Linked DNA regions of Halioglobus japonicus. The protein of the gene in region 1 interacts with the protein of each later gene in a pairwise test. Links are inferred from orthologs where the notes say so. Each region holds a gene or a part of one and is shown on either strand. Other genes may lie near its edges.

What was found.
Region 2: the proteins of BST95_RS11865 (region 1) and BST95_RS06495 interact in binary tests that used the Escherichia coli proteins (3 or more experiments, as listed by UniProt). The link is inferred for Halioglobus japonicus from one-to-one orthologs.

Annotation. Positions count from the first base shown.
Region 1 is NZ_CP019450.1:2,498,628-2,514,420, forward strand. The notes cover bases 5,949-9,374. They hold BST95_RS11865 (2-oxoglutarate dehydrogenase E1 component), read left to right. Parts: upstream 5,949-6,330; coding sequence 6,331-9,174; downstream 9,175-9,374. Other genes in these bases: BST95_RS11860 (succinate dehydrogenase iron-sulfur subunit), read left to right, coding at 5,949-6,110; odhB (2-oxoglutarate dehydrogenase complex dihydrolipoyllysine-residue succinyltransferase), read left to right, coding at 9,191-9,374. Also shown: hisC (histidinol-phosphate transaminase), read left to right, coding at 1-567; BST95_RS11845 (beta-ketoacyl-ACP synthase III), read right to left, coding at 633-1,754; gltA (citrate synthase), read right to left, coding at 1,870-3,159; more of BST95_RS11860, read left to right, coding at 5,400-5,948; more of odhB, read left to right, coding at 9,375-10,426; lpdA (dihydrolipoyl dehydrogenase), read left to right, coding at 10,488-11,927; sucC (ADP-forming succinate--CoA ligase subunit beta), read left to right, coding at 12,057-13,226; sucD (succinate--CoA ligase subunit alpha), read left to right, coding at 13,226-14,098; molecular chaperone HtpG, read left to right, coding at 14,580-15,793. UniProt on the Escherichia coli protein: E1 component of the 2-oxoglutarate dehydrogenase (OGDH) complex which catalyzes the decarboxylation of 2-oxoglutarate, the first step in the conversion of 2-oxoglutarate to succinyl-CoA and CO(2).
Region 2 is NZ_CP019450.1:1,354,669-1,369,983, reverse strand. The notes cover bases 8,467-11,414. They hold BST95_RS06495 (ABC-F family ATP-binding cassette domain-containing protein), read left to right. Parts: upstream 8,467-8,968; coding sequence 8,969-10,861; downstream 10,862-11,414. Other genes in these bases: BST95_RS06485 (GIY-YIG nuclease family protein), read right to left, coding at 11,270-11,414; BST95_RS06490 (ribosome small subunit-dependent GTPase A), read right to left, coding at 10,893-11,273; BST95_RS06500 (BamJ family beta-barrel-assembly machinery protein), read right to left, coding at 8,467-8,840. Outside these bases: BST95_RS06545 (vWA domain-containing protein), read left to right, coding at 1-417; BST95_RS06540 (DUF1631 family protein), read left to right, coding at 673-1,707; BST95_RS06535 (DUF1631 family protein), read left to right, coding at 1,673-2,257; BST95_RS06530 (PilZ domain-containing protein), read left to right, coding at 2,265-2,639; BST95_RS06525 (PilT/PilU family type 4a pilus ATPase), read right to left, coding at 2,636-4,048; BST95_RS06520 (phosphotransferase family protein), read left to right, coding at 4,168-5,235; gshA (glutamate--cysteine ligase), read left to right, coding at 5,357-6,937; BST95_RS06510 (acyl carrier protein phosphodiesterase), read left to right, coding at 6,942-7,538; BST95_RS06505 (Rsd/AlgQ family anti-sigma factor), read left to right, coding at 7,608-8,075; more of BST95_RS06500, read right to left, coding at 8,091-8,466; more of BST95_RS06485, read right to left, coding at 11,415-11,518; isoprenoid biosynthesis glyoxalase ElbB, read right to left, coding at 11,515-12,168; BST95_RS20375 (dihydrolipoyl dehydrogenase family protein), read right to left, coding at 12,214-13,491; BST95_RS20370 (TVP38/TMEM64 family protein), read right to left, coding at 13,503-14,327; thioredoxin TrxA, read left to right, coding at 14,500-14,826; ppk2 (polyphosphate kinase 2), read left to right, coding at 14,833-15,315. UniProt on the Escherichia coli protein: Genetic data indicate it may be involved in ribosome assembly or function.

The DNA.
Region 1 (15,793 bases):
ATTGTACGGCTGCTTGGCGCACACCCGGAGTCGGTTGTGGTCATTGATGAGGCCTATATCGACTTTGGCGGCGAATCTGCCACGGCACTGATTGCCGAGCATAACAACCTGCTGGTGATTCAGACGGTGTCAAAGTCGCGTTCCCTGGCGGGCATGCGGGTAGGCGCTGCGTTTGGACAGGCGCCGCTTATTGAGGGCTTGGTGCGGGTGAAGGACTCATTTAACTCCTACCCCATGGATGTAGTTGCCCAGCGCGCGACACTGGCGTCGCTGGCTGATGAGGCGTGGTTCAGGCAGTGTTGTGACAAGGTTGTGGCGACCAGGGAGCGCACCGATAAGGTGTTGCGCGATCTGGGATTTGCAGTACTGCCTTCGGCGGCCAATTTCATATTTGCCCGCCATCCGGGGCACGACGCGGCGCAGATTTTTGCCGCCTTACGCGAGCGGGGCATTGTCGTGCGCTACTTCAGTAAGCCGCGGATCGACCAGTTTCTGCGCATTAGCATTGGCACGGACGAGGAGATGGACGAGCTCTTTGCCGCACTGGCAGAGATACTGGCGATGTAGCCACTGCCTTTTCACAACCCCAAAAAAAAGCCCCAGACATGGGGCTTTTTTTTTGGGCGAGGTACTTACACCTTCTTCAACACCACGCTGCCGATCGAGTAGCCGGCACCAAAGGAGCACAGCACGCCGAGCTCACCTGCCGCAAAGTCGCTTCGATGCTTGTGGAAGGCGATAACGGATCCCGCTGAGCTGGTGTTGGCGTATTCGTCCAGGATCGTCGGCGCTTCCTCGGGGCTCGCCTCGCGGCCTAGTACGCGCTTGGAAATCAGCTGGTTCATGCTCAGGTTGGCCTGGTGTAGCCACATGCGCTTGAGCTGGTCAGCGGGGATGCCCAGAGCGTCGAGCTGGGTGCTGATCTGCTTGGCCACGGCCGGGCACACTTCCTTGAATACCTTGCGTCCCTCCTGCACGAACAGCTTGTCGGCCTGGCCGATGCCGGATTCGTCGCCGCGATTGAGGAAGCCAAAGTTGTTGCGGATATTGTTGGAGTAAATGGTTTGCAGGACGCTATCGACGATCACGTACTGATGGGCGCTGCTGGCCTGCTCGGCCCGTTCAACAATCACTGCCGTGCACACATCACCGAAAATGAAATGGGAATCGCGATCGCGGAAATTCAGGTGTCCACTGCAGATCTCCGGATTCAACATGAGCACGCAACCGGCGCTGCCCGCGGCGACCATATCCCGGGCCTGCTGGATGCCGAAGGTGGCTGAGGAGCAGGCTACGTTCATATCAAAGCCAAAACCGGTGATGCCCAGGGCGTCCTGGATTTCGACCGCCATGGCGGGGTAGGGGCGCTGCATGTTGGATGCGGCGACGATGACGGCGTCGATATCAGCCGCGTTTTTGCCGGCCTGTTCCATGGCTTCACGAGCCGCTGCGATAGCCATTTCGCACTGGATGGACGGTGCGTCGTCCGGGCGCTCGGGCAGCGAAGGCACCATGCGTTCGGGGTCCAGGATGCCGGATTTGTTCATTACATAGCGCGACTTGATGCCGGACGCCTTGTGGATAAATTCTGCCGAGGAGGGCTGCAGAGGCGCCAGTTCACCGGCTTCAATGGCGGCGGCGTGGGCGGCGTTATAGGCCTCAACATAGGCATTAAAGGAAGCAACGAGTTCGTCATTGCTAATGGATTCTTGCGGGGTGTAGAGGCCGGTGCCGCTGATGACAATATCGGTCATGCTTCAGGTCCAAAAATTATTGATTGCGTATTCTACTCACAAAAAAAGCCGCAGTGCGGCTTTCTTGTTTGGTAATTGTGGGAGCGATTTGCTGTGGCGCTCGCTCCCACATGCCTTAGCGGTCCTCGAGGGGTACGAAGTCGCGCTTGTCGTGGCCGGTGTACAGCTGGCGGGGGCGACCGATGCGGTAGCTGCCGCTGATCATCTCGTGCCAGTGGGCAATCCAGCCAATGGTGCGGCCGACAGCAAAGATCACGGTAAACATGCTGGTGGGAATGCCGATGGCCTTGAGGATGATGCCGGAGTAGAAGTCGACGTTGGGATAGAGCTTCTTCTCAATGAAGTACTCGTCTTCCAGGGCAATTTCTTCCAGGCGCTTGGCGATAGCCAGCAGCGGATCGTTTTCCAGGCCCAGTTCCGCCAGCACTTCGTCGGCGGCTTTTTTCATTACCTTGGCGCGCGGGTCGAAGTTCTTGTACACGCGGTGACCAAAGCCCATCAGGCGGAAAGGATCGTTCTTGTCTTTGGCGCGAGCCACGAACTCGTCGATTCGCGAGACATCGCCGATTTCCTGCAGCATATCCAGTACCGCTTCGTTGGCGCCGCCGTGAGAGGGGCCCCACAGCGCAGCAATACCTGCAGCGATACAGGCGAAAGGGTTGGCGCCGGAGGAGCCGGCCAGACGTACAGTGGAGGTGGACGCATTCTGTTCATGGTCGGCGTGGAGCAGGAATATCTTATCCATGGCATCGGCCAGTACCGGGCTGATGTTGCTCTTTTCACAGGGTACGCCAAACATCATGTGCAGAAAGTTCTCTGCGTAACCCATGCTGTTATCGGGGTACATGAACGGCTGGCCGATGGAGAACTTGTAGCTCATGGCGGCCAGGGTAGGCATCTTGGCGATCAGGCGAAACGCCGCCACCTGGCGGTGCTGCTCATCGGAAATATCCAGTGAGTCGTGATAAAAGGCGGACAGGGCGCCGACAACACCACACATAATGGCCATGGGGTGGGAGTCGCGACGGAAGCCGTTGAAGAAGTGAGCCAGCTGCTCGTGCACCATGGTGTGGTTGGTGACGGTGCTGACAAACTTATCCTTCTGTTCCTTAGTGGGGAGCTCTCCGTACAGCAGCAGGTAGCAGGTCTCGAGGTAGTCTGAGTGCTCGGCCAGCTGCTCGATGGGGTAGCCGCGGTGCAGCAGAACGCCCTTGCCGCCGTCGATGTAGGTGATCTGGGATTCACAGGAAGCGGTTGATACGAAGCCAGGATCATAGGTGAACATGCCTTTGCCAGTGAGGCTGCCAACGTCCACAACGTCCGGACCGATGGTTCCGGAGTAGATGGGCAGCTCGACTGCCTCGTCCATTCCATCGATCGTGAGGGTGGCTTTTTTGTCACTCATAAGGGGGTCCTGCAGTGAGATATCAGTAGGGTGGCCCACTATAGTGATTCAGCACTTTTTGTCAATCAATCAAGGACTAATGTCGCCTATCGTGTGCGCAGTTTGGGCGTAAAATCGGCAAACAGGTTTTTCGATGATCGACGCAGATAGGCGTAAATCGTGAAATTGCCCCCGGGGGGGCGCCGGGTTTGTAATTGGCGCCCTAAGTCCTTATAATTTCGCGCGTTTTGGACTTGCCGACCGTCCGGGTGGGCGTCCAAAGCGGGCTTCACGCCGTACACATTAATCGTCTTGTGGCGCAACAATGGTATTCAATGTGAAAGACAATCGTCCTGTTAGTCTGGACACCGGTAGCCAGCGGATTGCTATCTCCTCCGCGCAACCGTCCTTTTTACTTCGCGTCTATGGCGCTGCTCACCCCGTTCAGGGGACCCAGATCCTCAAGGGTTAAACACTATGTCCGGAATTCGCACAATCTCTTTTGACGGCGTTATCGTCGGCGGCGGCGGCGCTGGTATGCGCGCTGCTCTGCAACTTGCCCAGTCTGGCTATAAGACTGCGGTGATCTCCAAAGTATTTCCCACTCGCTCTCACACGGTGTCCGCCCAGGGCGGCATTACCTGTTCCATCGCCTCGTCTGACCCCAATGACGATTGGCGCTGGCATATGTATGACACTGTTAAGGGCTCCGACTATATCGGTGACCAGGACGCTATCGAGTACATGTGCTCCGTTGGCCCCGAGGCCATTTTTGAGCTTGAGCACATGGGGCTGCCGTTCTCACGCACCGAGGAAGGCCGTATTTACCAGCGCCCTTTCGGTGGCCAGTCAAAGAATTTCGGTGAGGGCGGTCAGGCTGCCCGCACCTGTGCTGCGGCCGACCGCACCGGTCACGCACTGTTGCACACCCTTTACCAGGGCAACATGAAGAACAATACCGTGTTCTTTAACGAGTGGTACGCCACCGATCTGGTAAAGAACCAGGACGGTGCAGTGGTGGGTGTCATCGCTATCTGCATGGAAACCGGCGAAACCGTCTACGTGAAATCCAAGGCGACCGTCTTCGCTACTGGTGGTGCCGGCCGTATCTACGCCTCTACCACTAACGCCCACATTAATACCGGTGACGGTATTGGTATGGCCCTGCGCGCCGGTTATCCCGTGCAGGATATCGAAATGTGGCAGTTCCACCCCACCGGTATTGCCGGCGCGGGTGTGCTGGTCACCGAAGGCTGTCGCGGTGAAGGTGGATACCTGGTGAATAAAGACGGCGAGCGCTTTATGGAGCGTTATGCCCCGAATGCCAAAGACCTGGCCGGCCGCGATGTAGTGGCCCGCTCCATGGTCATGGAAATTATTGAAGGCCGCGGTTGTGGCCCGAGGGTGATCACGTGTTCCTCAAGCTCGATCACCTCGGCGAAGATGTGCTTGAGTCGCGTCTGCCCGGTATCTGTGAGCTGTCGCGCACCTTTGCCCACGCAGACCCGGTGAAAGAGCCCGTACCCGTGGTACCCACCTGTCACTATATGATGGGCGGGATCCCGACCAATGTTCACGGCCAGGCCCTGACCCAGGACGCCAACGGCAACGATGTGATCATTCCAGGCCTCTACGCCTGTGGCGAAGTGGCCTGTGTATCAGTACATGGTGCCAACCGTCTTGGCGGCAACTCGCTGCTGGACCTGGTGGTGTTTGGCCGCGCCTCTGGCCTGTTTATCGAGAATGCCCTCAAAGACGGCATTGAGATGAGCGACGCCTCCGAGACCGATATTGAGCAGGCCATGTCCCGCCTCGATAAGCTGAACAATTCCACCGGTGGCGAGAAGGTCGCCGACCTTCGCAAAGAATTGCAAAACACCATGCAGAACCACTTCGGCGTGTTCCGCAACGGTGAATTCATGGCTGAAGGCATTGAGAAGCTGGCTGACCTGCGCGGCCGCATCGAAAATATTCACCTCGAGGACAAGAGCCAGGCCTATAACACGGCCCGCATCGAAGCCCTGGAGCTGCACAACCTGTTTGAAGTAGCAGAAGCGACCGCGATTACTGCTGAGGGGCGCAAGGAGAGCCGCGGAGCGCATGCTCGCGACGACTTCCAGGAGCGCGATGATGAGAACTGGCTGTGTCACTCCATGTACTACCCCGGCGAGAAGCGCGTGGGTAAGCGTGATGTGAACTTTGAACCCGAGACCGTTGAAGCATTCCCGCCCAAGGCACGGACTTACTAGGAGTTTTGATCGATGTTGAATGTAAGTATCTACCGCTATAACCCAGAAGCCGACTCTGAGCCAAAAATGGAGGAGTTCCTGGTAGACACCGCTGGTAAAGACCTGATGGTGCTCGACGTACTGGAACTGATTAAGTCCCAGGATACGACGGTTGCCTACCGCCGCTCCTGTCGTGAAGGTGTTTGTGGCTCTGACGGCCTCAACATGAATGGCAAGAATGGTCTGGCGTGCATCACGCCGCTATCTGAGACTGTGAAGAACAATAAGCTTGTTATTCGCCCGCTGCCCGGCCTGCCGGTGGTTCGTGACCTGGTGGTCGATATGGCGCTGTTCTACAGCCAGTACGAGAAGGTTCAGCCCTACCTGCTGAATGAATCTGAAGCCCCGGGCATTGAGCGCCTGCAGTCACCCGAAGAGCGCGAAAAGCTCGACGGTCTGTACGAGTGTATTTTGTGCGCCTGTTGTTCTACCTCCTGCCCCTCATTCTGGTGGAACCCCGACAAGTTTGTGGGCCCCTCCGGCCTGCTGCAGGCTTATCGCTTCCTGGCGGACAGCCGCGATACCGCTACCCGTGATCGCCTGGCCAACCTGGACGACCCGTTCAGCGTATTCCGTTGTCACGGCATTCAGAACTGCGTAAACGTGTGCCCCAAGGGTCTCAATCCGACCCGCGCCATCGGGCACATCAAGCACATGCTGCTCTCTCGCAACCGCGCATCCTGATATCGCGCCATTCAGTGATCGCCTTTGTGGCATAAGTCACTGTAATAGAGAGCCATTTGTGTTTTAGTTCGCCGCTGCCGATGCAGCGGCACACTTTTTTAGGGGGCTAGACCTTGGTCTTATCGGCGACCATGGCCAGTCACTGCTAAACTCTGGATATATCTGCCCAATGACGGGCATTAACCTCCTCTCCGGAAGGGCTGAAATGCAAGAGAGCTCAATGGAACTCCTATGGCGGAGTTCTCATATTGCTGGTGGCAATGCCACCTATGTAGAAGACCTGTACGAGTCCTATCTCAAGGACCCGAACGGCGTGCCTGAACAGTGGCGCGAATATTTTGACAAGTTGCCCCGGGTGGAATCCGATCACACCCAGATTGAGGACATACCCCACTCAGTCGTGCGCGATCGTTTTGCCCAGATCAGCAAGATGCGTGTACGCACCGAAGCCACCGTGCAGCACGATTCCCAGGCCACCGAATACGAGCGCAAGCAGGTTCGCGTGGTGCAGCTGATTTCCGCCTACCGTCAGCGCGGTCACCAGAAGGCGGACCTCGACCCACTGGGTATTGCGGAACGCGAACATGTGCGCGACCTCGAGCTGTCCTTCCACGAGCTGTCTGAAGCCGACTTCGATACGGTCTTCCAGACCGGCAGCCTGCACATCGGCAAAGCGGATGCCACTCTCGGTGAAATCCACGATGTCCTTGAACGCACCTACTGTAAGTCCATCGGTGCTGAGTTTATGCACATCGTTAACACCGATGAGCGCCACTGGATTATGACCCGCATGGAGTCAGTGCGCAGCGCACCTGATTTTGGCGCCGAGGTTCAGCTCACGCTGCTGCGTCGCCTGATCAAGGCAGAGGGCCTGGAGAAGTCCCTGGGGTCGAAATATCCCGGCACCAAGCGCTTTGGCTTGGAAGGCGGCGAGAGCCTGATTCCCATGCTGGCCGAGATGATCCAGCGCTCCGGCAGCTACGGTGTGCAGGAAATTGTGATCGGCATGGCCCACCGCGGGCGCCTGAATGTACTCGTAAACACCTTTGGTAAGAACCCGGCAGACCTGTTTGACGAATTCGAAGGTAAAGCCGAGTACGAGAGCTCTGGCGACGTGAAGTACCACCAGGGTTTCTCCTCCAACGTGATGACCCCTGGCGGCGAGGTGCACCTGGCCCTGGCCTTTAACCCCTCACATCTGGAGATTGTATCTCCGGTAGTGGAGGGCAGTGTGCGAGCACGCCAGGAGCGTCGCAACGATACCGACGGCGACAAGGTCGTGCCGATTGTGATTCACGGCGACGCTGCATTCGCCGGCCAGGGTGTGGTCATGGAAACCTTCCAGATGTCCCAGACCCGCGCTTACAAGACCGGTGGCACGATTCATATCGTCCTGAACAACCAGGTGGGCTTTACCACCAACCGTCGCGAAGATGCACGCTCTACTGAGTACTGCACCGACGTAGCGAAGATGGTTCAGGCGCCGATTTTCCACGTTAACGCGGACGACCCCGAGGCGGTGCTGTTTGTCACCCAGATGGCGGTGGATTATCGCACCGAGTTCCAGAAGGACGTCGTCATCGATCTTATCTGTTACCGCCGTCGCGGTCACAACGAAGCGGATGAGCCCTCGGTGACCCAGCCGCTCATGTACCAGACCATTCGCAAGCACAAGACCACTCGCGACCTGTATGCCGCCAAATTGATTGGCCAGGGTGTTTTGAGCAAGGAAGAAGACGATTATCTCGTCAACGGCTTCCGCGATTCACTCGACCGGGGCGAGCCACTGGTCAGTAGCCTGGTGTCAGAGCCTAACAAGACCCTGTTTGTCGACTGGTCGCCTTATATCGGCCACACCTGGACCGATGAGGCAGATACTACAGTGGATATGCAGCGTCTGCAGACCCTGGGTCAGGAGATCAACGCAGCGCCGGAGAATTTTCCGCTGCAGCGCACCGTCAACAAGATTATTGAAGACCGGCGCAAGATGGCCGCCGGCGCAGCGCCTGTTAACTGGGGTTTTGCGGAAACCATGGCCTATGCAACGCTGCTCGAAGACGGCTATCCGGTTCGCTTGACGGGCCAGGATGTGGGTCGCGGCACGTTCTCGCACCGCCACGCAGTGCTGCACAATCAGAAGGATGAAAGCTGCCACGTGCCGCTGCAGCATATCGATGAATCCCAAGCGCCTTTTGTAATTCACGATTCACTGCTGTCTGAAGAGGCGGTGCTGGCTTTCGAATATGGCTATGCCACCACCATGCCCAAGGGCCTGGTCATTTGGGAGGCGCAGTTTGGTGACTTCGCCAACGGCGCCCAGGTAGTAATTGACCAGTTCATTACCTCTGGCGAACACAAATGGCAGCGCCTGTGCGGCCTGACCATGCTGCTGCCTCACGGCTATGAAGGGCAGGGCCCCGAGCATTCGTCGGCGCGTCTTGAGCGATTCCTGCAGCTGTGTGCGGAACACAATATTCAGGTGTGTGTGCCCAGTACGCCAGCCCAGGTATTCCATATGCTGCGCCGCCAGGCCATCCGCCCGCTGCGCAAGCCGCTCATCGTCATGTCGCCGAAGAGCCTCCTGCGGCACAAGGAAGCGATATCCACCCTGGAAGATCTGGCCGAGGGCTACTTCCATAACGTGCTGGACGAGACCGATGATCTGGACAAATCCAAGGTAGAGCGCGTGATTATGTGCAGCGGCAAGGTTTACTACGACCTGCGCGCAGCGCGTCGCGAGCGCGAAATCGACAATATTGCGATCATCCGCATTGAGCAACTGTACCCGTTCCCTGAGCAGGACCTGGTAGAAGTACTGGCGCAGTACCCGAACATCAAGGACGCGGTCTGGTGTCAGGAAGAGCCCATGAACCAGGGCGCCTGGTACTCCAGCCAGCACCACATGCGCCGAGCCATGTTCAAGCACAAGCAAGACGTGTACCTGCACTACGTCGGTCGCGACAGTTCAGCGTCACCGGCGGCGGGTTACATGGCCCTGCACCTGGAACAATTGGAAGCATTTATCAACAAAGCCCTGGCGCCCGAGACGCCCTGGGAACACTAAGCGCGAAGGAAAAGAGATGGCGATTGAAATCAAGGCACCGGCCTTTCCCGAATCCGTAGCAGACGGCGAAGTAGCCGCCTGGCACAAGCAGGAGGGTGAGGCTGTTTCTCGCGACGAGCTGATTGTCGAGATCGAGACAGACAAGGTAGTCATGGAGGTGGTAGCACCGGAGGACGGTGTCATTACCAAGATCCACGCTCAGGAAGGCGATACCATCGAGTCTGAGCAATTGCTGGCGAGCCTGGAGCAGGGTGCTGCCGCGTCCGCGCCTGCGGCCGCCGCGAGCGACGCACCTGCCGAAGCTGCCACGCCGGCGGAAGCTGTCGAAGACCTCGCTGCGCTGCTGGGCCCGGCTGCGAGGCAGCTGGTTGAAGAGCACAAGCTCGATATCTCCCGCATAACTGGTACCGGCAAGAACGGCCGTATTACCAAAGAAGATATTCTGATGTACATAAAAAGTGGCGATGCCGCTGCTGCCAGTGCGCCTGCCCCGGCCGCTGCTCCTGCGCCTGCCGCAGTACCCGCCACGCCTGTTGCGCCCACTGGCGAGCGGATCGAGAAGCGCGTGCCGATGACCCGCATGCGCGCCAAGATTGCCGAGCGCCTGCTCAATGCCACTCAAGAAACCGCCATGCTGACCACCTTTAACGAGGTGAACATGGCGCCGATGATGGCTCTGCGCAGTAAGTACAAAGAGCAGTTCGAAAAGACCCATAACGGTACGCGCCTTGGCTTTATGGGCATGTTTGTGAAGGCCGCCTGTGAGGCGCTGAAGCGATACCCCGAGGTCAATGCGTCGATTGACGGTAACGACATTGTTTATCACGGCTACCAGGATATCGGTGTAGCGGTATCCACCGAGGGTGGCCTGGTGGTACCGGTGCTGCGAGACGCTGACTTTATGAGCGTGGCTGACGTGGAAGCAGCGGTCAAGGATCTTGGACTGCGCGCACGCGACAACAAGCTGACGATTGAAGATATGACCGGTGGCACCTTCACCGTGACTAACGGTGGCGTGTTCGGCTCATTGATGTCGACGCCTATTCTCAATCCGCCGCAGACCGGCATTCTGGGTATGCACAAGATCCAGGAGCGCCCCATGGCAGTTAATGGCGAAGTGGTGATTCTGCCCATGATGTATCTGGCACTGTCTTACGATCATCGTCTGATCGACGGCAAGACAGCGGTACAGTTCCTGGTGGCGATCAAGGATTTGATTGAAGATCCTGCGCGTATCCTGCTGCAACTGTAATTCTAATGTTTAAATGGCCCCGCTGCGGCGGGCCTGACCTGGACTTGATACGAGAAAACAAATGTCTGAGAAATTCGATGTAGTGGTAATTGGCGCTGGCCCCGCAGGCTATGTGGCTGCAATCAAGGCGGCGCAACTGGGGATGTCCACCGCCTGTGTCGAGCAGTGGCTCGATGACAAAGGCAAGATCAAGCTGGGCGGAACCTGCCTGAACGTCGGCTGTATCCCCTCCAAGGCACTGCTGGACTCCAGCCACAAGTTCCACGAAGCAAAAGCTGACTTTGGCCTGCACGGCATTTCCGTGGGTGAAACGGCGATCGACGTGCCCGCCATGCTGGCGCGTAAGGAAAAGATCGTCGGCCAGCTGACCGGCGGTGTGGCCGGCCTGTTTAAGCACAATGGCGTTACCACCCTGCAGGGCACCGGCAAGCTGCTCGCCGGTACCAAGGTTGAGGTGACGGACAAGGACGGTAACGTCCAGGTCGTAGAAGCGAGCAATGTGATCATCGCGGCCGGTTCACTGCCCATCAACATCCCCTCTGCGCCGGTGGACGGTGACGTCATCGTAGATTCTACCGGTGCTCTGGAATTCTCCGAAGTACCCAAGCGCCTCGGTGTCATCGGCGCCGGTGTGATCGGCCTGGAGCTGGGCTCGGTCTGGGGCCGTCTCGGCGCCGAGGTTGTGGTGCTGGAAGCGCTGGACGATTTCCTGCCCATGATGGACCAGCAGATTTCCAAGGAAACGGCCAAGATTTTCAAGAAGCAGGGCCTGGATATCCGCCTGGGTGCGCGAGTGACCGGCACCGAGGTCAAGGGCAAAGAAGTGGTCGTGTCATACAGCACTGCCGATGGTGAGCACAGCGAAACATTCGACAAGCTTATTGTCGCAGTCGGTCGTCGCCCGCGTTCAGAAGAGCTGTTCAGCTCCGATTCCGGCATTACACTCGATGAGCGTGGCTTTATTTTCGTCAACGACTTCTGTGAGACAGAAGCCCCCAACGTCTACGCGGTAGGCGATGTCGTGCGCGGCCCGATGCTGGCGCACAAGGGATCGGAAGAGGGCATCATGGTCGCCGAGCGTATTCACGGCAAGCCAGCCCAGATGAACTACGATTGCATTCCGTCGGTGATTTACACCCACCCTGAGGTTGCTGCCGTCGGTAAGACCGAGCAGGAACTCAAGGCCGAAGGTGTACCTTACAAGGCGGGCACTTTCCCGTTCGTGGCCAATGGTCGCGCACTGGCCTCCAACGACTCCGATGGTCTGGTCAAGCTCCTGGCCCACGAAGAGACCGACCGCATCCTGGGTTGCCATATTGTCGGCCCTTCAGCGGCTGATCTGGTCCAGCAGGTGGTCATCGCCATGGAATTCGGCTCCAGCGCAGAAGATCTGGCGCTGACGGTGTTTGGTCACCCGACCCTGTCAGAGGCGGTACACGAAGCTGCACTGGCTGTGGATGGTGGGGCGATTCATATCGCCAACAGGAAGAAACGCAAGTAGAATTCGCCCGCGCACGTAACAATAAGACCAATCGCCGGCGTGCACAGGTAAACAGGGGGCTTGATGGGGAAACTCATTGGGCCCGTTAATTAAGCAGCAATAGCTATTTAGAGAAAAGCAGGACAGCACATGAATCTTCATGAGTATCAGGGCAAGCAACTGTTTGCCGAATACGGACTGCCGGTATCCAAGGGGTACGCAGTAGACTCCCCTGAGGATGCGGCAGAAGCGGCGGATCTGATTGGCGGTGATATGTGGGTGGTTAAAGCCCAGGTACACGCAGGTGGTCGCGGCAAGGCCGGCGGCGTAAAGTTGGTCAAGTCCAAGGATGAGATCAGGGAATTCGCCTCCAACTGGCTCGGCAAAAACCTGGTGACCTACCAGACTGACGAAAATGGTCAGCCGGTAAGCAAGATCCTGGTGGAATCCTGCACTGACATTGCCGAAGAACTGTACCTCGGTGCAGTGGTGGATCGCTCCACACGTCGTATCGTGTTCATGGCGTCTACCGAAGGCGGTGTTGAAATCGAGAAGGTAGCCGAGGAAACTCCCGAGAAAATCCTCAAGGCGACCATCGATCCTCTCGCGGGTCCGCAGCCCTACCAGGGCCGTGACCTGGCGTTCAAGCTCGGCCTGACCGGTGTTCAGATCAAGCAGTTCGTTAAAATCTTCATGGGCCTGGCCCAGATGTTCATCGACAAGGACCTGGCGCTGATCGAGATCAACCCGCTGGTGATCACCGATGAAGGCAGCCTGCACTGCCTGGACGCCAAGATCGGCGTCGACAGCAATGCCCTGTACCGTCAGGCGGATCTGCGTGAAATGCACGATCCCTCACAGGAAGACGAGCGCGAAGCGCACGCTGCCCAGTGGGAACTGAACTATGTGGCCCTGGACGGCAACATCGGCTGCATGGTCAACGGTGCTGGTCTGGCCATGGGCACCATGGACATCGTTGCACTGCACGGTGGTTTCCCGGCCAACTTCCTGGACGTGGGTGGCGGCGCTACCAAGGAACGTGTTTCCGAGGCGTTCAAGATCATTCTGTCTGACGACAACGTAAAAGCGGTACTGATCAACATCTTCGGCGGTATCGTACGCTGTGACCTGATCGCAGAAGGCGTGATCGGCGCGGTCGAAGAAGTGGGCGTGGAAGTGCCCGTCGTTGTGCGTCTGGAAGGCAACAACGCCGAACTGGGCAAGAAAGTACTGGCTGAGTCCGGTCTGAACATCATCGCTGCAGAGAGCCTCACTGACGCTGCTCAGCAGGCAGTTAAAGCAGCAGGAGGAGCGGCATAATGAGCGTTCTGATTAACAAGGATACCAAGGTTATCTGTCAGGGCTTCACTGGCTCCCAGGGTACTTTCCACTCTGAGCAGGCGATTGAGTACGGTACTAAAATGGTTGGCGGTGTGACCCCCGGTAAGGGCGGTCAGGAACACCTGGGCCTGCCGGTATTCAACACGGTTGCCGAGGCGGTAGAAGCCACAGGCGCAGAAGCGTCCGTTATCTACGTGCCTGCACCGTTCTGTAAGGACTCCATCCTTGAAGCGGCCAACGGCGGCATCAAGCTGATCGTATGCATTACCGAAGGCATTCCCACGCTGGATATGCTCGATGCGAAAGTAAAATGTGACGAGCTGGGCGTACGCTTGATCGGCCCCAACTGCCCGGGCGTTATCACACCGGGAGAGTGCAAAATCGGCATCATGCCGGGTCACATTCACCTGCCGGGCAAGGTAGGCATTGTGTCTCGCTCCGGTACCCTGACCTACGAAGCGGTCAAGCAGACCACAGACGCGGGCTACGGCCAGTCTACCTGTGTCGGCATCGGCGGCGACCCGATCCCTGGCTCCAACTTCATCGACATCCTGGAGATGTTCCAGAACGATCCTGCGACTGAAGCAATCGTGATGATCGGTGAAATCGGCGGGACTGCGGAAGAGGAAGCGGCAGCCTACATCAAGGCTAACGTCACCAAGCCGGTCGTATCCTACATTGCCGGTGTTACTGCACCGAAAGGCAAGCGTATGGGGCACGCGGGCGCGATCATCTCTGGCGGCAAGGGCACTGCAGACGAGAAGTTTGCGGCTCTGGAAGACGCTGGTGTGAAGACTGTTCGCTCTCTGGCGGACATCGGCAAGGCGCTGGCGGAGATTACCGGCTGGTAATTGCTGCTACCCCTGTCATCCCGGCGGAGGCCGGGATCCAGTGAGGAAGAGGGCTCATCTGATAGATGGGCCCTTTTTTTTTGGTTTCGGCGCATCTATACCGATTACTGTGCGGCCGGAGGGGTATTCCTGGGACCGCCAAAAGCGCCTTCCGTGGCAGGCTTGCGGCTCCGCCATCCATGGCTCCGCACATCCCAGGAATACCCCTCCGGCCGCACAGCAATCTCTGTTGGAAGCACTTGAAATCAATATGGGTTGGGTTCGCATCTATACCGATCTCTGCCCGGCTGGGGTACCTGACGGGGACCGCCAAACGGCGTCATCCATGACAGGCTTGGGCTGCGCTATCCATGGGTTCGCACATCCCCGCCAGGTACACCAGCCTGGCAGATATCTCTCTCGAGTGGGTTGAATTTGATTGTTTTTGCCCCATATCTGAGGGGAGCATTTTTTTTAGTCAGTTAGCACTCGAGGAAACGTAATGACTGCCGACGCCAATAAGGAAACTCTGGGCTTCCAGACCGAGGCGAAGCAACTGCTTCACCTGATGATTCACTCCCTGTACTCCAACAAGGAAATCTTCCTGCGGGAGCTGATTTCCAATGCCTCTGATGCGATCGACAAGCTGCGTTTCGCCGCGCTGTCCGATGGCGGCCTGCTTGAAGGGCAGGGCGACTATCAGGTGCAGGTCGATGTCGATAAGGACGCCAACACGATCACCATTTCCGATAATGGCATTGGCATGAATCGCGACGAGGTGATTGAGCACCTGGGAACGATCGCCAAGTCTGGCACCGCGGCATTCCTTGAGAGCCTGACGGGTGATCAACAGAAAGATTCGCAGCTGATTGGTCAGTTTGGTGTGGGCTTCTACTCGGCATTCATCGTGGCCGATCGAGTTGCAGTCCATACCCGTAAGGCGGGCGAGGCGGCCGATACGGGCGTTATCTGGGAATCCGCGGGCGAGTCTGAGTTCTCGGTGGAAGTGCGTGACAAGGCGGATCGTGGCACGAGCATTACCCTGTTCCTGAAAGAGGGCTGTGAGGAGTTTGCTGAGGACTTCCGCGTGCGCAGCGTGATCAAGAAGTACTCAGACCACATCGCTGTGCCGGTCATGATGCTTAAGCCGGCCATGCCTGCGGCTGAAGATGAAGAAGAGACGGTTGTCGAGGTGCCTGAGTACGAGGCGGTCAACGAAGCGACGGCGCTGTGGACTCGCAGCCGCGCGGAAGTGTCGGATGAGGAATACAAGGAATTCTACAAGCACATCTCCCACGACTTTGAAGAGCCCCAGACCTGGAGCCACAACAAGGTCGAGGGCAAGCTGGAATACACCAGCCTGTTGTACATCCCCAAGAAGGCGCCCTTTGATATGTGGAACCGCGACATGGCGCGCGGTCTCAAGCTCTATGTTCAGCGCACCTTTATCATGGATGAGGCTGAGCAGTTCCTGCCGCTGTACCTGCGCTTTGTGAAGGGTGTTATCGATTCAAACGATCTGCCGCTAAACGTTTCGCGTGAGATTTTGCAGCAGGAAGGATCGGTGGATTCCATGCGCAGTGCGCTGACCAAGCGCGTGCTGGATATGCTGGGTAAGCTGGCCAAGAAAGAGGGCGACGACTACGCCCAGTTCTGGACTGAGTTTGGCCAGGTGATCAAGGAAGGTCCGGCGGAAGATTTTGCCAACAAGGAAAA
Region 2 (15,315 bases), 1.1 Mb from region 1 along the record:
AAGGTGCGCAGCTTTGCCTTCTCAGGGCAGCTGGGAGAAGTCAGTGATTTGTTTGATGAGCACCCCGTGGAAAAAGCCATCGAGATCGTGAACTGGAAATACGGTGGCGCCACCGACTACGGCAAGAGCCTAGAAGATTTTGCCCGGCTGGCCCTGGATGACATCAACAACAACACCACGGTGCTTATTCTCGGCGACGCTCGCAACAACAATGGCGACCCCCGGATCGATATCATGCGATCTGTGTATCAGCGCGCCAAGCAGGTCATCTGGTTAAACCCTGAGTCACGTCGCGCCTGGGGAACTGGAGATTCCGAGATGTTTCGCTACTTAAGTGCTTGTCATTTCTCGGCCGAGTGCAATAATCTCAAGCAATTGGAACGTGTCGTAGACCAGCTGCTTAAGAGCACCCGATAACGCTATGGCTTTCATCTGCAAGGAGTGCAGCTTCCGCGGAGTGAGAAGTGGTCACGGGGGCCAGTGCCCTGCCTGCGGTTCTTTCAATATCCAGAAGCAACAACCACGCACCAAGACACAGAAGCCGCGACCTCGTTGGCGAGTGTATTTGCTCGTGGTGCTGTGGGCCGTTTTACTGGTCATGATTGCCGGGAAGCTAGTCAACTGAAACTGAGCGAGAACAAGATACCGCTGCAAGTGTCGCTGCAAAAGGCCGTGACCCGTAGTTTTGCTGTACCCGAACCGCCGGGCCAGAGCGCCCCCGCGCTGGAGTGGGATGAATTGCTTGGCTACCTGCGCGCCATAGACGACTTCAATCTGCCTCCGCTGGATGCCCTGCTGGCACAAACCGACGTTGTCGGCGACCCGGCCATGCCCAAACCGGCAGAGTGTGCCGTACTGCGCTGGATTGAGCGCGTGTTCCAGGAGTGGGAGCAGTCTTTCCCACTGGAATGGGAGCTAACCCACAAGCTGCGCGCTTTCAAACCGGCAGTGGCAATGGCCTCCCTCAGTGAAGAAACGTTTTTCCGCCCCGGACAGCACCCGCTGCACCAGATGCTGGACGCGATCCACAGTGCCGCGATTGGCTGGCAGGGCGACCTGGGGCGCATAGGTCAACCCGTCACCAACCTGATCGACAAGGCCATTGCCGACGTGCGCGGCTGCCTTGACCAGGGCGGCGACATGGCGGCCATTGCCAGCCAGATTGTCGCGGAAGCGCAGCGCATGCGTGCCCGCGCCGAAAAACTAACCGAGCGCACCATCGCTGCAGAGCACGGCCGCTTGCGCGCTGCCATGGCCAAGACCATTGCCGCCGACCTGATTAACGGACAGCTACTGAAATACACTGCGCCCAGCGAGCTGAACGCGTTTATCAGGGGACCCTGGTACGACAGCGCCCAGCTCACCTACCTGAAATTTGGCGACCAGTCTCAACAGTGGCGCGATTTCGAGGCCACCACAGGCCAGCTCCTGCTTGCCATGCATCCGCTGGCCCCGCCGGGGACGATGCCCGCGAGGAACGGCTTCGACTGGCACGCATTCTGCCCGCAGAACTGCGTCGACTACTGCTCAGCATTCAGCATGAGGACGATCTACTGCAGCGCGAAATGGCAGCCTACGAGTACCTGCTGCAGCGCGTCGCCCAGGATCGTCCCCGGAACTTTCCCACCTACTGACAGTAGACTCGGGCCAGCCCGCCGCAGCCATTCCCAAAATGACAGCGGGCGTCGCAGTCGGCCAATGGTATGAGGTCTGCAGTGACACGGATGTATTCCGCCTCAGATTGGCCATGATCGAAAGTGGCGAAGGACTCCTATGTAATCTCAGTGGTGCAAAAGCACTGTCTATGCCCATGGCTGACTTCAACGCCAAGGTGGGCTCAGGCGACGCCCAGCCACTGGCAACCGGTGCCGCCTTCAGTCGCGCGGTAGCCGCCGCTGCCGGCATTGACTCGGACGCCGCCCTGGACCGCCTCCTGAACCCTGACGCCGCTCCGACCCCAAGCGAGACCGATACCTCCACTACCACCACTAACAGCGGTGTCCCCGATCTCCCCATCGGCACATGGCTTGGCTTTCACGACACCGATACGCCGCTCCTGGCCAAGCTGGCACTCCACGACAAGGTGCGGGGCATACTCATCTTTGTAAATCGCCAGGGCATTGAATTGCGCCGGCTTGAGGAGCGCGAATACCTGGCGCTCATTGAGGCCGGCCAGATTGATATCCTGGAAGCCAGAAACAACTTCCGCGAGCAAGTTGAAAGAACGCGCGCGCAATTGCAGCAAGGTCAGGGGTGAGTGAGCTATGGGCTGGACTGAACGAAAGCATCAACGCCTGCCCATGCAGAGCAGAGTGTTTATCGAACTCGAGGCAGCGCCAGTTGGCAGCGACGAAGATGCCACCATTGCCATATGTAAAACCCTGAATGTGTCCAGTGGCGGCCTGATGGTGGCACTGCAGCAAGAGGTCCCGGTAGAAGCCTTTCTCCAAATTGGCGTCGAACCACCCCCAAGCGCGACCGGCAGCGACGCATTCTACCTGCTGGGGCAAGTTCGCTGGTGCAAACCAAGCGACGACCCCGACTACCCCTGGCTGGCGGGTTTCTCTTTACAGCAGGCGGAAAAGTCAGACATTCAGAGCTGGATAAGCCTGATTACCGCCATGGAACCGGATCACTAGAACAGTCTCCCCGGCCCCCGGTTATCTGCTTCGGCGTCTTCCGGTTCACTGGTGACACTGCGGGTCACCGCCACCTCCTCCATTGAGGTTGACGTTTCAAACACCGGCGGTGGCTTTGCCTCGCCCGTTGATGCAGGGGCAGGCGGGGGTATGAGTGGCTCTTCCAGCGATGGCTCAATCACCAGATCTGTCCCGGCAAACGACTCCGTCTCAAACACCAACTCCTCGCCGCCGTCGTTGGCGTCGGCAGCAACATCCAGGCTCAATGACTGGGCCTCTTGCTGAACAGTGCCAAGCGGTCCACCGGGCAGGGGTGCCCTACCCTCTTCCTGGACAAATTTGATTTTCAATCGCAGATTATTCGGTGAATCAGCGTTGCGCAGCGCTTCTTCTTCAGTAATTCGGCCCTGCTGGTAGAGCTCCAGCAATGCGGCATCAAACGTCTTCATGCCAACGTTGGCTGACTTTTCCATCGCCTCTTTGAGGCTCTCCAGCTCGCCGCGTAAAATCAGGTCAGCGACCAGTGGCGTACCCAGCAGGACTTCAACCGCTGCGCAACGACCTCCCTCTACCGTGGGAATCAGGCGCTGCGACACAAAGGCCTGCAGGTTAAGAGACAGGTCCAGCAGCAACTGGGAACGACGCTCTTCAGGGAAAAAGTTGATAATGCGCTCCAGTGCCTGGTTGGCATTATTCGCATGCAGCGTAGACAGACAGAGGTGCCCGGTCTCGGCAAATGCTATAGCGTGCTCCATTGTCTCGCGATCGCGGATTTCTCCTATCAGGATGACATCCGGGGCCTGGCGCAGGGTATTCTTCAGGGCATTGTGCCAGGAGCGCGTATCCACCCCCACCTCGCGCTGGTTTACCAGGCTCTTTTTATGGGTGTGCACAAACTCCACGGGATCTTCGATGGTGACAATATGGCCCGCGCTATTGGCATTGCGGTAATCGATGAGCGCGGCCAGCGATGTGGATTTCCCCGAACCCGTCGCGCCCACAAACAGCACCAGGCCACGCTTGCGCATCACAACCTCAGGAAGAATCGCCGGCAGCCCCAGGTCCTGCCACTGGGGGATATCGGCAACAATATTCCTACACACCATGGCCACTTCATTGCGTTGCACAAATATATTCACCCGGAACCGGCCAAAGCCCGGGATCGACGTCGCCAGGTTCATCTCCAGCTCGCGCTCGAACTCTTCACGCTGAGTGGCGTCCATCACCTCGTAGGCGATGTCCTTGATTTCACCCGGCTGCAGAATGCCGCTGGCAATCGGCCGCAACTGGCCTTCAAATTTTCCACAGGGAGGCGCCCCGGTACTCAGATAGAGATCGGATCCATTCTCCTGGGAAAGGATTTTGAGCCACTCGACAATTCGCATTTCAATCCCTGATTGCGCACTCACTGCCATTACTCTAGCAGTTTGCCCGCCCGCCTCCTACCGTCCCATAGGGGGTAGTTGGCGAGGATCGCTGCCTGGGATTAGACTATACAAGCGTATAGTTAATAACGGGAAGACACTCAATGGACAGCGAACGCCCCACGCCACTGGTGGACGACATCGGCGGCACCCGTCGCAAACTGGAAGCCTGGTTCAGTGAACGCCGCGGCACCGACATTACGATTGGCGACCTGAACATCCCCGAAGGCACCGGCATGTCCAACGTAACCCTGTTGTTCGATATTGAGTGGCAAGAACACGGCGAGCGGCACACCATGGCCTGTGTCGGTCGCCTGCAGCCCGAAATTGAACGCCCGGTGTTTCCCGACTACGACCTCACGTTGCAGTATCAGGTGATGGAAAGCGTTGGCAGGCTCAGTGATGTGCCCGTACCGACACTACTAGGCCTGGAGACCGACCTCACTGTACTGGGCGTACAATTCTACGTCATGGCCCACACACCGGGACGTATTCCGCCCGACATGCCACCCTACAATATGGACGGCTGGCTCATGCACGAAGCCAACCAAGAGCAGCGCCAAACCGCGTGGTTCGCCGCCGTCGACGCCATGGCAAAATTCCACCAACTCGACTATCAAGCGTTGGGCTTCGAACACCTTGGCCAGCCAGGCGTGACCCCAATGCAGCAACAGTTAACGTACTGGCAGAACTACCACGACTGGGGCCTGGAGGGGGCACAACATGAGATTGGCCAGCGGGCGCTCAATTGGCTGCAGGCGAATCAGCCCGCGCAGGAACCCACGGTGCTGTGCTGGGGCGATGCGCGCATTGGCAACGTCATTTTCACTGAGTCCCTGGACGGCGTTGCGGCCCTGCTCGACTGGGAAATGGCCGTACTCGGCAACCCTGTGCAGGACATCGCCTGGTACAACTTCCTCGATGCCGCCTTCGCCGAAGGGCTGGGATTGCCGCGGCTGGAGGGACTGCCATCCTACGAGGAAACCGTCAGACGCTGGGAGCAGGCATCGGGCTTCAGTGCTGAACACTACGACTACTACCTGATTTTCGCCGGCGCCCGTTTTGCGCTTATCCTCTCGCGTATCATGCTGGCGACCGGTCAGGATGGCGAGGTCCAGGGCAACTTTGTCTGCCAGCTACTGGCGCGCCATCTCGACCAAATCGGCGCCTGAGCCGAGAAAGCAGCCTTGCGCGGGGTTCTGTACTACCCTGGCAATGAGGGCTAGAATTGGCCCACTCGAAGATCGGCGCCACCCGATAGCACCGCTCTCTTCCCCGCACAAGGAGTTCCCGTTGTCCTCATTTTTGCAAGCGCAAGTCACTCAACTGGCGCAACCCGAGCGCAAGCAGCTACTCGGCCAGATCGGCAGGGGCATTGAGAAGGAAAGCCTGAGAGTCAGCACCTCCGGCAAGCTCTCCCAACAACCCCATCCGCAGGCACTGGGCTCGGCGCTGACCCACGGCTCGATTACCACCGACTACTCGGAAGCACTCCTGGAATTTATTACGCCAGTTAGTGCAGATATCGATCAGAGCCTTGCGCAACTGTCGGACATCCACGCCTTTACCTACCGCAATATCGACGAGGAGTTGCTCTGGTCGACGTCCATGCCTTGCGTGGTTGGCGGTGACGACAGCATTCCGGTCGCCCGCTATGGCAGCTCCAACGTCGCCCAGATGAAAACAGCCTATCGCTATGGGCTGGGGCATCGCTACGGTCGGGCCATGCAGACCATTGCCGGTATCCACTACAACTTTTCCATGCCCCATCGCTACTGGGAGCTGGAATGGGAAGCCACGGGCAGCCCCGGCAAGCTCAAGCATTTCATTACCGAGCGCTATCTTGATCTGATACGAAATTTTCGTCGCCACGCCTGGCTATTGGTGTACCTGTACGGTGCATCACCAGCCCTTTGCCCCAGCTTCCTGCAAGGGCGCGAGCACACCCTCGAGAAAAGCGACGACGGCAACAGCCTGTATCTGCCCTATGCCACGTCGCTGCGCATGGGCGATCTCGGCTACACCAGCAACGCCCAGTCCGGCCTCAGTATTTGCTACAACTCGCTCGACAACTACGTCGAAACGCTGCGCACGGCCATTACCACTCCGCATGCGGAGTACGCCGACATTGCCCACGGTGAGAACGGCGACTATCAGCAGCTGAATGACAGCCTGCTGCAGATCGAGAACGAATTCTACAGCCCCATCCGCCCCAAGCGTGTGGCCAACTCGGGAGAAACGCCCCTGTCAGCGCTGCGCCGTGGGGGCATCCAGTACATCGAAGTGCGATGCGTCGACGTTAGCCCCTTCGCACCTCTGGGCCTGGACGCTGAACAAATCCGCTTCATGGATATTTTCCTGTTGCACTGCCTGCTGGCCCCCAGCGATGCCTGCAATGAGAATGTCCAGAGAATACAGACGGCGAACCTCACTGCCGTCGTCAATCGCGGCCGTGACCCTGAACTCATGCTCGAGTGTGATGACGGCCCCCGCGCCCTCAGTGACTGGGCCCAGGCCCTGCTGGAAGAGATGCAGCCAATTGCTGCCCTGCTCGACGACGTCCACGAGACCGTCGACTACAGCGAGTCCATGGCCACCCAACAGGCTAAGGTCGAGGACCCTGAGCTCACCCCGTCGGCACGGGTGCTGCGGGAGATGCGCGAGAAGAACCTGCCCTTCTTCCGTCTCGCCATGGCGTACAGTCAACATTGGGCCCAGTACTTCCGGGAGCTGGAACTGGACGAAGATGCAGTGGCGCGCCTGCAGCAGGAGGCCGACGCTTCCCTGGTTCGCCAGGCGGAGATTGAGGCGACTGACGACATCAGCTTCGAACAGTACCTGCGCAACTTCTACGCCCAGTACCAACTCCTGTAGCGCCTTGAATCACCTGGCGCACTTCCACCTCGCCTGGCCTGACCGGGCGCTCGTGGTCGGCGGCCTGGAAGGGGATTACCTCAAAGGGCCATTGCCGGATGACATTGATGCAGGGCTACGCCGCGGCGTTCGCCTGCATCGCCTTGTCGACGCCTATACGGATCATCACCCCACGCTTGCGGCGCTGCGCGCAAAGTTTCCGCCGGAGTTGCGTCGCTTTGCCGGAATTCTCACGGATCTTGCCTTCGACCACTACCTGACAAGACACTGGGAGACATACTCAGACTTAAGGCTCGAGGACTTCACCCAAATGACTTACCTGAGCCTGCAGGAGCACCGCTCACTGCTCAGCCCGCCAGCCCGGCGCATGGCACAGCGCATGCAGGACTACGACATTCTGAGCGCCTATGGCGACTGGCATGCAGTACCGGCCAGCGCCAGCCGCGTTGGTGAAAGGCTGCGTCGCGGCAATCCGCTGACGGCCACCGCCCCGGCCCTGGAAAAGCTCAGACCCGAGCTCGAATCTGCCTTTCTGGACTTCTACCCCAAGCTACTGGCCTATGCCGGCCAACAGCGCAGCGATTTAGCCGCCGACAACTGACCCACCTCACCGTAGTCACAGCCCCGTGGCTGTGGCAGACTTTCACTGAACATGCAAAGGATAAGTGCCATGCCCAATGCCAGCCCGGACCCCCAAGTACAATTTGCCGCAGTGGAGGAACTCCTCACCCGATGGCTGAAAGAACGCCGCGAAGTCCTGGGCAAATACACAGAGATCGCGGTCGCGATCGATGGCGTACTTGGCCCCGATGGTGTCGCCACCCGCCAGGCAGCGCTTTGCCAGATTCTGGTGGACTACGTGTCCGTCGGGCACTTCGAAGTCTTTCACGAATTGCTGGCCGAGGCCGAAAGCTTTGGCGATGGCACCAGCTCACTGGCTCAGAATGTTATGCCGGCCATTGCTGACACCACTGAGGTGATCATGGCCTACGATGAAAAATATGGGGAGGGTGTGGGTACGGAGAAGAAGCTGAAGCGCGACCTCTCCGCCCTGGGTGAAGCACTGGAAGCGCGCTTCGCCCTGGAAGACCAGCTCATTGCCGGCCTACACAACAGCCACCGGCGTCAGGCAGGCTGACGCCGGAACAACCGTTTACTCCGCAGCCGCCTGGCTGGGAATAGAGATCAGCTCAACTTCAAATACCAGCGCTGCGTTGGGACCAATCATCTGGCCTGCACCACCTGCGCCATAGCCAAGCTCTGGCGGAATGTACAGCTTGTACTTGGAGCCAACAGGCATCAACTGCAGGGCCTCAGTCCAGCCGGCAATGACCTGGCCAACACCAAAGGTTACCGTCTCGCCACGCTTGTGTGAGGAATCGAACTCAGTGCCATCCACCAGAGTACCGGTGTAGTGCACTTCAACGGTGTCCTCAGCACCAGGCATCTCGCCTTCGCCGGCTTCAATCACTTCGTACTGCAGACCAGACTCTGTCACTACCACGCCTTCACGGGCCTTGTTTTCGTCAAGGAAAGCGACCGCTGCAGCCAGGTTGGCGTCAGCCAGTGACGCCTGGGCAGCCTGCTGCTCGGCCATCATTTTTTCCTGGAAAGCCTGCATTTCGGCGGCGATTTCTTCTTCGCTCATGCGACCTTCAGCACCGCTAATACCGTCGCGGAAGCCCGCAACAAACGCATCGACATCCAGGGGCATAGCGTCCATGGACATGCGCTTACCCAGGCCAAAGGCCATGCCGTAGCTCAGGCGGGACTCAGCACCTTCGAGGGTGACTTCCGCAGCGGGCGCAGCTGCAGCGGCACCTTCGACGGCGGGTTCTTGTTGATTACACGCTTGCAGGCTGACCACGCCGGCCAGCGCAAGAGGCAGTGCATACTTCTTCATAGAATCATTCCGTTATTTATTGAAAAACCGCGATCGCGATGGCGGAACACTATACTACCCGCCCCCAGCCAGTACCAGCCCCTGTGGGCTGGCAGGTAAGCGGGCACCCGCGTAGAATTCGCGGCCTTATGATCATCCTCAAAGACATCGAATTACGCCGGGGTAGCAAACTGCTCCTCGGTGACGCCTGTGCGACTATCCAGCCTGGCCAGCGCCTGGCATTAATCGGCGCCAATGGCAGCGGCAAATCCAGCTTGTTCGCCATGTTGCTGGGTAAATTGCACCAGGACCAGGGCGACATTGAAGGCCTGTCCACTCTTCGCCTGGCTCATATGGCTCAGGAGGTGCACGCTACCGACCTGCCCGCCGGCGAATACGTCTGGCGCGGCGACCAACAATTGGCCGACCTGCTCGACCGCCTGGCAGCCTGCGAGGCACGCGAGGACTACACCGCAGCGGCCCGTATCCACAGCGAACTTGAGGCTATGGACGGCTACAGTGCGGAGCGTCACACGCGGCTGCTGCTGCAAGGGCTGGGCTTTGCTGACGAGGCCTATGAGCGCCCGGTCAGCGACTTTTCCGGCGGCTGGCGTATTCGGCTGAATCTCGCCCGCGCACTGATGACACCTTCAGACCTGCTATTGCTCGACGAACCAACCAACCATCTGGATCTCGACGCCACTATCTGGCTACAGCAGTGGCTGCAGCAGTATCCGGGCACCCTGCTGATGATTTCTCACGACCGCGATTTCATCGACGCCACCTGCGAACGCATTCTGCATATCGAGCAACAACAGTTGCAGAGCTACAAGGGCAATTACTCGCAGTTCGAGGCCCAGCGCGCAGAGCGACTGGCCAATCAACAGGCCATCTTCGAGAAACAGCAGCGCCGGATTGCCGAAATTGATGCGTTTGTCGCCCGTTTCCGCTACAAGGCGACCAAGGCCAAGCAGGCCCAGAGCCGACTCAAGGAACTGGAGCGCATGCAAACAGTCGCCCCGGCCCACGCGGACTCACCCTTTGACTTCAGCTTCCCGGTGCCCGACAAGTTCAGCGATCCCCTATTGCGGCTGGACGAGGCCAGCCTGGGCTACGGTGACACGCGCATTCTCAACCAGGTCGAGCTGCAATTGCGCCCGGGTAGCCGCTACGGCCTGCTGGGACGCAACGGCGCGGGTAAATCCACTCTGCTCAAATCGCTGGTCGGCGAGCTTCCGCTGCTCGCGGGTGAGCGCAGCGCGGGCGAACACCTGCGCATTGGCTACTTCGATCAGCAGCAGCTCGAGGCCCTCGACATGGAGGCCAGCCCCACCCAGCATATCCAGCGACTCAGCCCGGACGTGCGCGAGCAGGAGATTCTCAACTTTCTCGGCGGTTTCAATTTCCGCGGCGACGCTGCCACCAGTACCGTCGCTCCTTTCTCCGGAGGCGAAAAAGCCCGTCTGGCGCTGGCCATGGTCGTGTGGCAGAAACCCAACCTGCTGGTGCTCGACGAACCCACCAACCACCTGGACCTGGAGATGCGCCACGCTATGGAAGTAGCGCTGCAGGCCTACGAGGGTGCGCTGGTTCTGGTGAGCCACGACCGCCACATGCTGCGCAACACCGTGGAAGAACTGCTGCTGGTTCACGACGGCTGTGTAGAGGAATACCGGGACGATCTGGAAGGCTACGAGAAGTGGATTCTCAAGCAGCTGCGAGAAGACAAACCCGCAACCCAGGCCAGTAGCGCCAATGAGCCTAGCGCCAAAGAGAAGCGCCAGCAGGCCGCCGCCCAGCGAGAGCGACTGCGGCCTCTCAAAAAGCGACTCGACACGGTGGAGAAGGACATGGCCCGGGTTGAACGCGAACTCGAATCGATCCAGCAAAAGCTCGCGGATACCAGTCTGTATGAGGTGGCGCGCAAAAACGATTTGGCTGCACTACTGGCGCAGGAGGCCGATCTGAAACCACAGGCTGAGGCACTGGAGATGGAATGGCTGGAGCTACAGGAAGAACTGGAGCAACTTGAAGCCAGCTGAGCTCGCCTGGAGGCTGGTCTGGCGCGGCGATTCAGCTATCGCGCCCTTTCAATTTTCCCGCCTCGCTCTGGGTGCGCTTATAGTCTTTGCCCAGCGCGGTATCGACATTGGCAGCGATTAATTGACTGCGCATTTCGGTGCCCGCCGCCCGGCGCTGAAACAGGGTTTTTCTGTCCAACAGACGCACAAAACGCTGCTCGGCATCCAGCAGCACCCAATCTCCGACCACCATCTTTGGCATATCCTTGTGCAGCGGCACGGTCAGTTGGAGATCCTCGGTGGCCACCTGCATCTCGCTGCGGTGAAAGGCGACTACCCGTGCAGGTACTGCATCCTCCCACTCATCGAGGCTCAATTGCTGTTGAAAGCAGGGCTGCCAGCCCAAACCTGCCAGAGTATCCTGCCCATTCATTGTGCTATGAGCCTCAGTTTTTCCTCCCGGGAAAGCTGTTTGATCGCCGCTTCGCGCTGTGACGCAGCGCTCCGATCAACCGCTTCGGCTGACCACACTAATCGCACCGGCCTGCGTCCCCGGGTATATTTCGGCCCGCCAGCAAGCTCACCATTGTGTTGTCGCAGGCGCCGCTCCAGGTCGCGGGCAATGCCGGTATACAGCGTGCCGTCACTACAGGCGAGAATGTAAACCTGCCAGCTCAAGCCAGGGCGAGCACTTCTTTGACACAATCAGCGATGCCGGCATACGCCTCCGACACCTGGCCGGCCAGCATATAGGCCGGCGTCGTTACCATTTTCTTGGCGGCATCAACACGAGCCTCTGTGACCGGACAATCCAGATGCACGCCGCCCATCGCCGCAATCGCCGCCGCGGTATCGGCATCATTACCAATGGTGCACTCAGTGCCTGCACCGCAAATAGCCGCCGCCATGACCGGCGCAATGCAGATCAGCCCGATCGGCTTGTCAGCCTGGTGAAATCCCCGCGCAACGGCCAAAAAATCCTCCTGAACTGACATCTGCGCGCCTTCCACCGCAAAGTCACACAGGTTCTTGGCAGCACCAAACCCGCCCGGAACCACCAGCGCATCGTAGTCAGTCACATTCAGTTCGGTCAGCGGTTTGATATTGCCACGGGCAATGCGTGCCGCCTCCACCAACACATTGCGTGTCACTCCCTCCACCACTTCACCGGTGAGGTGATTAATCACATGCAACTGCTCGCGGTCGGGCGCGAAACACTGGTAGCTCGCGCCCTGCTGCTCCAGACTGAGCAGGGTCAACACTGCCTCGTTAATCTCGGCGCCGTCGTACACGCCACAGCCGGCGAGAATAACCGCTACATTTGCCATTGTTGTTTCTCCAATAGTTACCGCTCAAAAACCTTACTTTAGCAGCTAAGCACCGCGATTAAAGCGGTGATAGCGCTCCACGATATCGAGCAGTTTCTCCGGCTTGCGCGCCTTGCGCCACTCACCGGCGAGGAATTTGTTGCCCTCGGACAGCGTGGGATAAATATGAATAGTGCCGAGAATTTTGTTGAGTCCCAGGCCGTGTTTCATCGCCAGCACAAACTCGTTGATCAATTCAGCCGCATGATAGCCAACGATAGTGGCACCCAGAATACGGTCACTGCCCGGCTTGGTCAGCACTTTCACAAAGCCTTTTGCCTCGCCGTCGGCGATGGCGCGGTCGAGATCATCCAGATCGTAGCGGCTGACCTCGTAGGCAATACCCTGAGCCTGAGCATCGGCCTCATTCAGGCCCACCCGGGCAACCTCGGGGTCGATAAACGTCGCCCAGGGCACCACCGAGTAGTCGACCCGGAATTTGCGAAAGCGCCCAAACAACGCATTGACCGAGGCATACCAGGCCTGGTGGCTGGCCATATGGGTAAACAGGTAGGGGCCCGCAACATCGCCCGCAGCATAAATGGAGGGCACTCGAGTGCGCAGAAAGTCATCCACATCAAGATGACCGGCCGGATTCAGCTCAACGCCAAGCGCTTCGAGACCCAGGCCCTCGACATTGGGACTGCGGCCCACCGCCAGCAATACGGCATCGAAGGCGATGCTCTCGCCGCCTTCGAGCCGGCACACGCCTGGCGCAAACGCCTCGGGCTGTTTGCCCAGGTGAAGTGAAATACCCTCTGCGGTGAACGCAGCTTCGACCACGTCAGAGACCTCGCTGTCCTCGCGCGGCAGCAGGCGAGAGCCGCGGGTGGCGATACTCACTGATGCGCCGAGGCGGGCAAAGGCCTGAGCCAACTCACAGCCGATGGGGCCACCGCCCAGCACCAGCAGGCGTTCGGGCAACTGTTCCAGCTCCCAGACGGTATCTGAGGTCAGGTACCCCACGTCCTCAAGCCCGGGAATATCCGGCACCCGGGGCCTGCCACCGGTGGCGACGACAATGTTTCGCGCGGCAATGCGGTCGCCGTTCACCTCCACTTCCCACGGAGATACAAGCTGGGCCTCGCCCTGAACACAGTCGACACCAAGACCGGTGAAACGCTCTACCGAGTCGTGTGGTTCGATAGTCGCTATCACCGAGCGCACTCGGCTCATGACGTCTGCAAAGCGCACCTGAACGTCCATCGGCACCAGACCAAACTCGCTGGCGCGCTGGGCGTAATGGGCCATGCGCGCCGAGCGAATCAGCGCTTTGCTGGGCACGCACCCGGTGTTCAGACAATCGCCCCCATGCGGTCGCGCTCGACCAGGGTCACCTTCGCCCGCACAGTAGCAGCAATCAGGGCCGAGACGAGCCCCGCGGACCCGGCGCCAATCACCACCATATTGGTATCGAACGACTTCGGTTTATCCCACTTGGCAAGCGCCCGGCGATTCTGCAGTGCATTGAGCGTCCGCCGCGCGAGCAGTGGGAACACGCCCAACAGGGCAAAGGAAATCAGCAGCGGCGCAGACACAATGCCGGCCAGCGAATCCAGTTGCCCCAACTGGGTTCCCGCGTTCACGTAGACCGCCGTGGCCGGCAACATGCCCAGCTGCGATACCCAGTAATAACGCCAGGTGCCAATGGGTAGTAAGCCCATGGCAAGATTGATCACGAAAAACGGAAACAGCGGCACCAGGCGCAGGCCAAACAGGTAGAAGGCACCGTCTTTGGCAAACCCCTCATTCACCGGCCGTAACTGCTGCCCAAAGCGCTGCTGCACCCAGTCGCGCAGTAGCGTACGGGAGATCAGGAAGGCAATGGTGGCACCGATGCTGCTGCCAAAAGACACCAGCACCAAGGCGTACCAGAAGCCGAACAGCGCGCCGCCCGCCAGGGTCATGACCGCAGCCCCGGGTATCGACAAGCCCGTCACGGCCACATAGAGGCCGAAGTATAGGGCGCCCGCGAGGAGCGGATTGGCCGCGTACCAGCTCCGCAGTTCACCCATTTTGCCCTGCACCCAGGACAGCTGCAGGTACTGCCCCAGATCCAGGCCGAACCAGGCTATGAATGCCGCGACAATAATGCCCAGCAACAGTTGTTTTTTATTCAAGACGCCCCCATAAAGATCGCAAGAGTATAGCCAGCTGTGTTTATAACATAGGGCAATTAGAGCATTACGAAAAACTCTGGATGCGCTGCTTGTGCCGCTACGGGTGGCTGGCTATGATGACCGACGTCAAAACTACGCGGGGCCAGGCCTCGCAGATCAACCGGAGAACACAATGTCAGACCAGATCGTACACGTTACCGACGCATCATTTGATGCCGAAGTCCTCAATTCCGATATCCCCGTGCTGGTGGATTTCTGGGCCGAATGGTGCGGTCCCTGCAAAATGATTGCGCCCGTGCTGGACGAAATCGCGGCCGAGTACGAAGGCAAGCTGAAGATTGCCAAAGTGGACGTGGACGCCAACCCGGAAATTCCGCCCAAGTTCGGCATCCGCGGCATCCCCACGCTGATCGTCTTCAAAGGCGGTAACGCTGAAGCCACCAAAGTGGGTGCCCTGTCCAAGTCACAGCTCACCGAGTTCATCCAGGAAGTGGTATAGCCCGGGATGACCTCTCGCACGGCGCCTTCATCCAGACCCGCGCGCCGTGCGATCAATCCCCAGGCCATAGCGCGCGACGCGCTGCACCCCGGCCTCGCTGAGCAGATGCTCAGCAGCAAAGACATCATCGCCCACTTTGCCAGCGACCAGCACCCCTACGCTGACCGACTCCGCAAGAAGGCCTACGAATCGCATCTCCAGTTGCTGCAGATCGAATTGCTCAAGGCGCAGCGCTGGGCCATCGCCACAGAGCAGAAAATCGTTATCCTGTTTGAGGGCCGCGATGCCGCCGGCAAAGGTGGCACCATCAAGCGCTTTGTCGAGCATCTCAATCCGCGTCACACCCACGTGGTCGCCCTGAACAAGCCCACCCCCGAGGAACAGGGCCAGTGGTATTTCCAGCGCTACATCCGCCACTTTCCCAGCAACGGTCATATCGCGCTGTTTGATCGCAGCTGGTACAACCGCGCCGGGGTCGAGCGGGTAATG